One region of the Actinacidiphila reveromycinica genome, then DNA from elsewhere that is predicted to be linked to it. Evidence: riboswitches for the same ligand, from Rfam matches in the RefSeq annotation. Region 1 holds a riboswitch; each other region holds the start of a gene.
The links. Region 1 has a riboswitch for cyclic di-AMP ahead of RVR_RS22580 (C40 family peptidase). Riboswitches for the same ligand answer to the same signal wherever they lie in the genome.

Region 1 (3,246 bases):
TGGCCACCGTCACGCTGCTCAGCGAGAGCGCGAGCGCCACGCCCGCTCCGGCGAAGCCCGCGCAGCCGTCGATCAGCGAGGTCAAGAAGCAGGTCGACACGCTCGACCAGCAGGCCGAGGCGGCCACCCAGAAGTACGACCAGGCGCAGGAGCAGACCGACCGGCAGAACACCAAGGTCAACAAGCTGCTCGCGCAGGTCGCCCGGAAGACGCAGCAGCTCAACGACTCCCGGCGCGTGCTGGGCGAGTTCGCGGCGGCGCAGTACCGCAGCGGCGGCGACCTGACCACCAGCCGCTACCTGCTGTCGGGCGACCCGCAGGACCTTGCCGACGAGGTGCACCTGACGGACGTGATGGGCAAGCGCGAGCACGCCGCGGTCGAGGCGTACCAGACCCAGCAGGTCGCGGTGACCCAGCAGCGGGTCGAGGCGGCCAAGAGCCTGGCCACGCTGACCGCCCAGCAGGGCGTGCTGAAGTCCGCCAAGCAGGACGTGCAGACGAAGCTCGGCGCCGCGCAGAAACTCCTCAACAGCCTCAACGCCCAGGAGAAGAAGCGGCTGGCGCAGTTGCAGGCGCAGCAGGAGGCGGCCGCCAAGGCGAAGGCCGAGAAGCTCGCGGCCCAGGAGAAGGCGAAGCAGGCGGCGGCGGCCAAGGCGGCGGCCGCGGCGAGCGCGACCACCACCACGACCACCTCGACGGCCGGATCCACCGCCGCCGAACAGGCCATCGCCTTCGCCCGCAAGCAGCTCGGCAAGCCGTACGTGTGGGGCGCCACCGGCCCGGACTCCTACGACTGCTCGGGGCTGACCCAGGCCGCCTACAAGGCCGCCGGGATCGACCTGCCGCGCACCACCTACGACCAGGTGAACGTGGGCACCAGGGTGGCGGAGTCCGACCTCCAGCCGGGCGACCTGATCTTCTTCTACAGCGACGTGAGCCACGTCGGGCTCTACATCGGCGACGGCGAGATGATCCACGCCCCGCACACCGGCACCGTGGTGAAGATCGCCCCCATCACCGAGATGCCCTTCTACGCGGCCGTCCGCCCGTAATGGCAGCTGTCGTCCGTGTCGCCACCGCATGACCCGGATGTCCGTCGAGCCCTCCGGTAAAACCCAAGGTCACAAAGCGATTTCGGTCACATTGCAATCCAAACTTCCCAAGATGCCGCGAAGTTGACTACGGTAGCCCGCTAGGTGGTCCGCCTCCCGCCGGCAACGGTCCGGCAGCGCACCGCCTCCGCCTAATCCGGCCACCGGCCGGAGCCGGGGACCCAGGAGCACTTCGGGGTGAATCGGGGCAGACGCGACGAGCGCCGGCCCCGTAGGGCGACCTTCCCCGCCCGAACCCGTCAGCTAACCCGGTCGGCGGTCCACGGAAGGAGTCGCCTCCTTGGCGTCGCACCGCAAGCCGCGCACCCCGATACTCGCGTCGACGGGCGCGCGGGCCGCCGTCGGGATCACCACCGCGGCCCTGGCATCGGTCACCCTCTTGAGCGAGACGGCGAACGCGGCCCCCGCGAAGCCCTCCATCAGCGAGGTCAAGAAGCAGGTCGACACGCTCAACCAGCAGGCCGAGGTCGCCACCCAGCAGTACGACCAGGCCAAGGAGAAGACGGCGGCGCAGCGCACCAAGACCAACCAGCTGCTCGCCCAGGTCGCCGACAAGACCGAGCAGATGAACGAGTCCCGGCGCGTGCTGGGGCAGTTCGCGGCCGAGCAGTACCGCACCGGCGGTCTCGGCTCCACCACGCAACTGCTCTTCTCGGACGACCCGCAGAGCTTCCTGTCGCAGAACCACCTGCTGGACCGGCTGACCGCCACGCAGGAGCAGGCGCTCAAGACGTTCAAGATCCAGCAGGAGCAGGCGTCCGTCCAGCGCGCCCAGGCCACCGCGAGCCTGAAGCAGCTGACCAGCTCGCAGAGCACGCTCGCCACGCAGAAGAAGAACGTCCAGACGAAGCTCGCCGCCGCGCAGAAGCTGCTCAACACCCTCACCGCCGCGCAGAAGGCCAAGCTCGCCGCGTTGCAGCGGCCGAAGACGACCACGTCGTCGTCCTCGTCGTCCTCCTCCTCGTCGTCGTCCGGCACCACCCCGACCTACACCGGCAGCGCCACCGGCCGCGCGGCCGCCGCGATCCAGTTCGCGCTGGCGCAGCAGGGCAAGCCGTACGTCTTCGGTGCCACCGGCCCCAGTTCGTACGACTGCTCGGGCCTGACCCAGGCCGCCTACAAGGCCGCGGGGGTCAGCATCGGGCGCACCACCTGGGACCAGGCCAAGGACGGCACCGCGGTCTCGGAGGCCGACCTGCGCCCGGGCGACCTGGTGTTCTTCTACTCCGGCCTCAGCCACGTCGGGATCTACATCGGCAACGGCAACATCGTGCACGCCCCGCACACGGGCGCGTCGGTCGAGGTCGCCCCGCTGAGCTGGATGCCGTTCGCCACGGCGCGCCGCATCGTCTGACCGCCCGCGCCCGCGCCGGATTCGGCGGAGGGCGCGGTGCCGGCGGTCGGCGCGCTGCCGTCCGCCGGCGCGGTGTCGGCGGTCGGCGCGCTCAGGTCCAGAGCACCGCGATGAAGATGTTGACGACGGTCAGGCCGCCGACCGCGCCGAAGGAGACCGCGTCGACCTCCTCCTCGTCGCGCCTGACGTAGACCAGCCCGAGGATCACCAGCAGCACGGCCAGCTTGACGCCGATCTTGACGCTGCTCAGGTGCCGGTCGTCGGCGTGCGCCAGACCGACGAGTGCCACACCGGTGACCAGCATCGCGCAGGCCCCGTAGAGCATGCCGGGCACGAAGCGCGGCGCGGCACCGACCCGGCCCATCGCCTTGAGCTGGGTGAGGAAGCCGCCCAGCAGCGCCGCGATGCCGATGATGTGCAGCCCGACGAAGACATTGATGAGGGTGTCCATGCGCCGGACCCTACGGCGCGCATAGCACCGGGCGGCGGGCGGGGTGCCGTATCGCGGGCTTCGGTCGCCCGGCGCCCGGATGCGGGCGGGTCACCCGTCGGACGGCGGTCGGATCCGGTCGGCCGCGACGGAAAGCGGGCAGTCCCGGACAGTGGGCCCGGGTGGGGTCGGGGGCAGGTTTAGCGTCACTGGCAGGTGGCCGGTACCCATCGCCGACGGCTCGTCCCCGGCGCGGCCACCTCCGCCGGGCCCGGCGGCGCCGCGTTCCCCCGTGCACGGTGCCGCCGGGCCTCCCCGACGAAGGAGTGACGGCCGCATGGCCTCGCACA
Region 2 (3,246 bases), 5.2 Mb from region 1:
TCGTCTTCCTGGGCACGCAGATCGACGACACCTCGGCCAACGACGTGATGGCCCAGCTCATCCACCTGGAGAGCGCGTCGCCCGACCAGGACATCAGCATCTACATCAACTCCCCCGGCGGCTCCTTCTCCGCGATGACCGCCATCTACGACACGATGCAGTTCGTGACCTGCGACGTGGCGACGGTGTGCATCGGCCAGGCCGCGTCGGCGGCCGCCGTCCTGCTGGCGGCCGGCGCGCCGGGCAAGCGGATGATCACCCCGGGCGCGCGCGTCCTCATCCACCAGCCCTCGATGGGCGACGTGGTGCAGGGCGACGTCTCGGACCTGGAGATCCAGGCCAACGAGATGCTGCGCACCCGCGACCAACTGGAGGCCCTGCTGGTCCGGCACACCGGGCAGACGGCGGAGCGGGTGGCATCGGACCTGGAGCGCGACACGATCTTCGACGCGGAGGCAGCGGTCGCGTACGGCGTGGCGGACCTGCTCACCACCAGCCGCAAGACGGGCGCGGACCTGGGCGGTCCGGGCAGGCGCGGCACCGGCCCGGGCGGGACGGGCGCGCGCGGCACCGGCCCGCGGTGAGCCGGCGTGGCCGCCGAACTCCCGCCGCTGCCCGCCCTGACCCGCTCCGAGGGCGAACTCGTCGACTGCTACCTGGAACTGGTCGACCTGATGGGCCGGATCAACCCCTCCCGCACCACCGACACCTACACGGCGCTACGGGCCGCACAGGCGCTCGTCGGTCGGGCGGTGGCACTGCGGGACGCGCTCACGGTGATGCACCTGCGCGGCGAGACGGACCTGCACCACACGACGCTCGGCCGCGCCCTGCGGGTGCTGGACGGGGAGCGGCGCGCCGCGCGGGTCACGGTCGCCCCCGCGCCGACCGAGGGCGCGGAGGGGCGGGACGGCCCCGGCGGCTCGGGCGGCTCGGGCGGCTCGGGCGGACCCGCCCACCCCTGACCCGACCCGCCGACGCTCACCATCCGTCACCGGTATGCGCGACACGGCCGACCTGGTGGGTCAGCCCATCGGCGTAGCGGAAGCCGCCGCCGCAAACGGGTGCGCGATTGCGCGTGTCGACTGGACATCCTCCGTCGCCGCCCCCGTCCGTGCAGTTCAGGCGGTACGGCGGCGCCCGGCCGGCGGACGGCGGACGCGAGGGTCCACCCGGACGGCGGAGATGTGACGAAGCTCACATCGCGCGTTTCTGTCCCGGCGCCGCCGTGTCGTATGCGTAACGATCCGTGGTGACGACAAGCCCCCGCCGCCGTGGCGGGGCGGTCCGTGCGGATGCCCAGTCCTGCCGACGCGCGGATGCCAGGTCGACACGAGTGCAGTGGCAGGAGCGGAGGACCCAGCACGACGGGTCGGTCCGCGCCCGCCGGACCCGGCGGGCGCCGGAGCACCCTTGGGGTGAAGCCGCTGCATGCGGCCGGGCGTCTTCGCCAGCCCGAACCCGACAGGTCACCCTTCGCAGGCTGATGACGAAGGGTTGCGCATGTGTACGCCCAACCGCATCTGCTTCCGGCCGGCCGCTTCCCGGCTCTCGCGGCTCGGAGCCGCCTCCCTGCTCACCGCGGCGGCCGTCGCCGTCCCCAGCCTGCTGCCCGGCGCCGCGCAGCGGGCGGACGCCGCCACCCTGGCGGCCAAGGCGCTGAGCGTCGCCGCGTCGAAGAAGGGCTCGCCCTACCAGTGGGGCGCGAGCGGGCCGTCCCGCTTCGACTGCTCGGGCCTGACGCTGTACTCGTTCAAGCGGGCGGGCAAGCAACTGCCGCGCACCGCCGCCGCGCAGTACAACGGCACCACGCACATCTCGGCCGGTTCACGCCGGGTCGGCGACCTGGTCTTCTTCCACAGCGGCTCGTCCGGCTCCTCCGTCTACCACGTGGGGATCTACGCGGGCGGCGGCAACATCTGGCACGCGCCCAAGACCGGCACCACCGTACGGCTGGAGCACATCTGGTCCAGCGCCGTCTGGTACGGGCGGGTGAACTGACCGGGTTGACGGGGCGTCATATCGCCGTGGCCCTGCCCCAGCCGCGGGCGACCCGCCACGCGGCCACCGCGCCGCCGACCAGCGCCACGGCCAGCAGCACCGCGATGCCGGTCAGGGTGCGGCCGGTGTCGCCCGCGGCGGCGTGCCGCAGGCAGTCGGCGCCCCAGTACCCCGGCGAGGCGGGCGCGACCGCGCGGACCCAGCCGGGCAGCGTGGAGATCGGGACCAGCGCGCCACCGAGCGTGGTGAGCAGGAAGGCGCCGATGTCGAGCACCGCCGAGAGCTGGCCGTAGCTGCCGGCGAGCAGGCCGACGGCGCTGCCCATGCCGAGCAGGGCCAGACCCCACACCGCGCAGGCGACCACCAGCAGGCCGGGGTCGGCCACGGGCATGCCGAACACCACGACGCCGAAGCCGAGGACGACCACCTGCTGCGCGGCGAGCACGCCCAGTACCGGTACGGCCTTGCCGACCAGCAGCTCCACCGGCCGCACCGGGGTCACCCGCAGCCGGTCCCAGGTCCGCCAGACCCGCTCGGAGAGGATCGAGCTGCCCACGATCGACAGCGCGAGCAGGGAGAACATCACCAGCGAGCCGATCACCGCCTGCGTGGTACCGGCCGCTCCTCCCTGGGCGGCCTGGTAGAGCGGGCGCATGGCGAGCAGCATCATCAGCGGCATCACCAACCGGCCGATCAGCGGGCCCGGTTCGTTGAGCAGCACCGCGGTGTTGTGCCGGATCAGCACCCCCGTGCGCAGCAGACCGGGGCGCGGCTCGGCGCGGGCCGAGCCGCGCGGCTCGGCGCCGGCAGCGGCGGGCGGCTGCGCGCGGGCCCCGGCGTACGGCTCCGGGTCGGTCCGCGCGTGCGGATCGGTGGGCGGGCGCGACCCCGGGTCATGCCGCATCGGACACCTCCTGGCGGCCCGGCGCGGCGGCGGCCAGCGCCGCGTACAGGTCGTCGAGATCGGGGCGGCGTACGTCCACCGCGGTGGGCGCGCAGCCGGCGCCGAGGATCGCCGCGAGGTCGGCGGGCGGGTTGCGGGTGGCGACGCGCAGGCCGTCCGGGCCGAACGGGCGGGTGCGGGCGCGCAGTTCCTCGGGCAGGTCCGGGCGCGGGGCGGACGGGTCGAGGGTCACCCGGATCTCGCCGGGCAGGTCCCGGGTGAGCGCGGCACGCTCCCCCCGGGCGACCACGCGGCCGTCCCGCGCCACCGCCAACGTGGCGTCCAGGTCGACCAGTTCGGGC
Region 3 (3,246 bases), 1.7 Mb from region 1:
GTCGTCGTCGGAGCGGTGGGACCGGCAGCGGCGGGGCCGTACGCGCGGTGGCGTACGGGGCCGCGCCGGGTGCGGGGCGGTTCCGTGCTCGGCTCGACACGGGCTCGGGGTTGTCACGGGCTCGGGCTCGTCACCGGCTCGGCACGCGCCCTCTCCGCGGGCTGGGCGCGGGCCGGTTCCGGGAGGCGTGGACGCCTGACCGTCAGGCGGGGTGATGCCGGGGCCGGGCCGGGGAGCCGACCGGACCACCGGACCACCGAACCGCCGGGTTCGCCGGACTAGATGGCGACGTCGTGGGCGCGCAGCCAGGGCAGCGGGTCGACGGGGGCGGCGCCATCCGGGCGCACCTCCAGGTGGAGGTGCGGCGCGGGCACGTTGCCGGTCGCGCCGACGCGGCCGATGGTGTCGCCGGTGGTGACCCGGCCGTCGGTGACGACCATGGTCGACAGGTGGCAGTACCGGAGTTCGGTGCCGTCGTCGAGGGTCAGGACGACCCGGTAGCCGTCGCTGCCGGCCCATCCCGCGGAGGTGACGGTGCCGCCGTGCACGGCGTGCACGGGGGTGCCGGTCGGCGCGGTGAAGTCCTGACCGTTGTGCAGGTTGGCCCAGGGGTCGGTCTCGCCGAACCCGGCGCCGAGCGTGGCGCAGGCGACCGGCTTGATGTACGAGGCGGCGAGCCGGGCCAGGCGCTCGGCCTCGGCGCGGACCGCCGCGGCGGCCTCCTCGCGGACCTTCTCCTCGGCGGCGGCCTTCGCGGCGGCGACCTGCTCGCGCACCTTGCGCTCGGCGGCCTCCCGGGCGGCCTGCGCGGCCTCGGCCCTCTCGACCACCTCGCGCTCGGCGCGGGCGACGGCCTCGCGCTGGGCGGCGACCTGGCCGAGGAGGCGCGCGCAGAGGGCCGCGCCGGGGTCGGCGGGAGCGGCCGGCTCGGCTTCTGCCACGGGCCCGGCCTCAGGTCCGGTGGGCGCGGGGTCCTCGTCGGCGACGGCGGGCCCGGGGTCCCGGACCGGGGCGAGGTCCAGGGCGGTCCGCGCGGCGAGCGCCTCGTCGGCGACCGGGCCGGCGGTCCCGGCCTCGTCCGGCTCCACCGGGGCGGGCTCGGCGACAGGCCGCGTCAGCAGGGTCGTCGCCCCGGCGGCGGCCGGTGCGGCGGACTCCGGCGCGGGGAGGGTCAGCGCGCTGGGGTCGTACGACGGCGGGCCGGCGAGCGGGGCGCCGCCGATCACGGCGTCGGGCAGCGGGTACCGGGCGGGGCGCGCGGCGGGCTCGGCCGCGGGGGCCGGGGCCAGGCCGGCCGCTCCGACGCTGGCGAAGGCCGCGAACGCGGGAACGGGGGCGGGCGCGGGGGCGCCCAGCGGACCCGGAGAGGTCAGAGCGGCGGAAGTGCCGTTCGCCGTGAGGCCGTTGGCCCGCTGGCGCGGAAGCCGGAGGTCGTCCCGCTCCTGGCCGGCGAAGTCGCCGTCGGGGCGGGCGGGTGCGTAGGCAAGCTGGTCGGACGCCACGACGGGCGCTCTCCTTTCCTTCCCTCTCGCCTACCGGGTTAGCTGACGGGTTCGGAGGAAGAAGGTCTCCTACGGGCCTGAACGCTGCCCGATTCACCCCATTTTCTCGGGTCCCCGGTTCCCGCGGACGGGATTCGGCAAGCGCGCGGTCCGCCGTCCTGGCGGCGGCGGTGACGACCGCGCTGCGTTATCGAACGTTAATAGAGCCGGAGTCGTTTTCCAAGCCGAATCCGAGAGTTGGGCGTGAGAACAAAGCAGGGTGGGTAGGGATGGAGCGGTCATATCGGTCAGCCGATGTGGCCGGGAAGTGATGTGAGCGTGCATCAGTCGTTATCGGAACGGGGGCTCGGTGGCCACGGTGCGTGAGCGGGCGAACTCGGCGCGCAGGCGGCCGCGGGGATCGCGCGGCCGATCCGCCAGTGGCATGGACCTCTGCCATTGCGCGAACCGCTTGGCAGGTCGCGGACGCGCGCCCCACGATGGGCGGGCCCGACGTTCTTGTCATGAACTTGACCATCCGTGACCCCACAGGGAGCCCCCCATGGAACGCCCCGACAGCCCTCGACTCCCCCACACCCGACGGTCGTTGCTGCGCAGCGGCCTCGCGCTCGGCACCGCCGCGGGCGCCGCGCTCACCGGCGGGCTGTGGGCCGGCAGCGGCCGGGCCTCGGCGGCCGCCGCCGTCGACTACCCCGGCGCCACCTGGGCTCCGGCCAGCACCGCCAACTACACGGCGTCCAACCGGCCCACGACCTACGCGATCGACATGGTCGTCATCCACGTCACCCAGGAGACCTTCGCCGACACCATCAGCCTCTTCCAGGACCCCGCCCACGCCGCCACGGCGCACTACGTCGTGCGCTCCGCCGACGGCGCCGTCGACCAGTGCGTCCGGGAACACGACGTGGCGTGGCACGCGGGCAACTGGGACTACAACACCCGCAGCATCGGCATCGAGCACGAGGGCTGGGTCGACGACGCGTCCTGGTTCACCGACGCGATGTACCACGCATCCGCCGCCCTCACGGCCGAGATCTGCGGCAAGTACGGCATCCCGAAGGACCGGCAGCACATCATCGGCCATGTCGAGGTGCCGGGCACCGACCACACCGACCCGGGCCCGAACTGGGACTGGGTGCGGTACATCCGGCTGGTGAACGGCGGCTGAGGCGGGGCGGGGCGCGGGCGGTGCGGACGCGGGGCCGCGCGGATGCGGGGTGACTGGCGGCGCGGCCCGGGGCGGTACGGCCCGGGGCGGTACGGCCCGGGGCGGGGCGGCCCGGGGCGGGGCGGGCCGTACGGCCCGGGGCGGGGGCGGGGCGCGGGATGTGGGGGGCGCGATCCTCACACCCGGGTGACGGTGCCTGTGCAGGGGGCGTAACCGGCCACGCTTCGCGGGCGTGACCGGGGCGAAACCGGCCCTTCGTACGGTGCGACGGTCAGCCGTACCCGAGAGGGGAGCCGCGTGTCCGCGACCGTGCCCGCACCCGCGACCGTGCCCGTGCCGGGGTCCGCACCCGCGTCCCCACCCCCCGGCGCGGGCGGGCCGGGCGGCGCGGCCGAACAGGTCCGCACGGTCTGCGCGTACTGCGGGGTGGGCTGCGGGATGGTGCTGGACGTCACGACCGGGCCGGACGGACGGCGCAGGGTGGTCAAGGCGTCCGGCGACAAGGAGCACCCGGCGAACTCCGGTCGGCTGTGCACCAAGGGCGCCACCACCGCGGACATGCTCGCCGCGCCCGGC

Region 2: it holds a riboswitch for cyclic di-AMP, as region 1 does, so the genes downstream of both, RVR_RS00670 (C40 family peptidase) here and RVR_RS22580 (C40 family peptidase) in region 1, are expected to answer to the same signal.
Region 3: it holds a riboswitch for cyclic di-AMP, as region 1 does, so the genes downstream of both, RVR_RS15000 (M23 family metallopeptidase) here and RVR_RS22580 (C40 family peptidase) in region 1, are expected to answer to the same signal.

What each region holds. Positions count from the first base shown of each region.
Region 1 covers NZ_AP018365.1:5,304,295-5,307,540, reverse strand. The annotation lists gene RVR_RS22585 (C40 family peptidase) at 1-1,052, shown strand, start outside; cyclic di-AMP (ydaO/yuaA leader) riboswitch at 1,231-1,385, shown strand; gene RVR_RS22580 (C40 family peptidase) at 1,393-2,466, shown strand; gene RVR_RS22575 (hypothetical protein) at 2,558-2,917, opposite strand.
Region 2 covers NZ_AP018365.1:149,818-153,063, forward strand. The annotation lists gene RVR_RS00660 (ATP-dependent Clp protease proteolytic subunit) at 1-584, shown strand, start outside; gene RVR_RS00665 (hypothetical protein) at 591-965, shown strand; cyclic di-AMP (ydaO/yuaA leader) riboswitch at 1,375-1,500, shown strand; gene RVR_RS00670 (C40 family peptidase) at 1,504-2,001, shown strand; gene RVR_RS00675 (ABC transporter permease) at 2,018-2,905, opposite strand; gene RVR_RS00680 (ABC transporter ATP-binding protein) at 2,895-3,246, opposite strand, start outside.
Region 3 covers NZ_AP018365.1:3,641,262-3,644,507, forward strand. The annotation lists gene RVR_RS15000 (M23 family metallopeptidase) at 279-1,502, opposite strand; cyclic di-AMP (ydaO/yuaA leader) riboswitch at 1,515-1,652, opposite strand; gene RVR_RS15005 (N-acetylmuramoyl-L-alanine amidase) at 2,044-2,670, shown strand; gene RVR_RS15010 (bifunctional nitrate reductase/sulfite reductase flavoprotein subunit alpha) at 3,109-3,246, shown strand, end outside.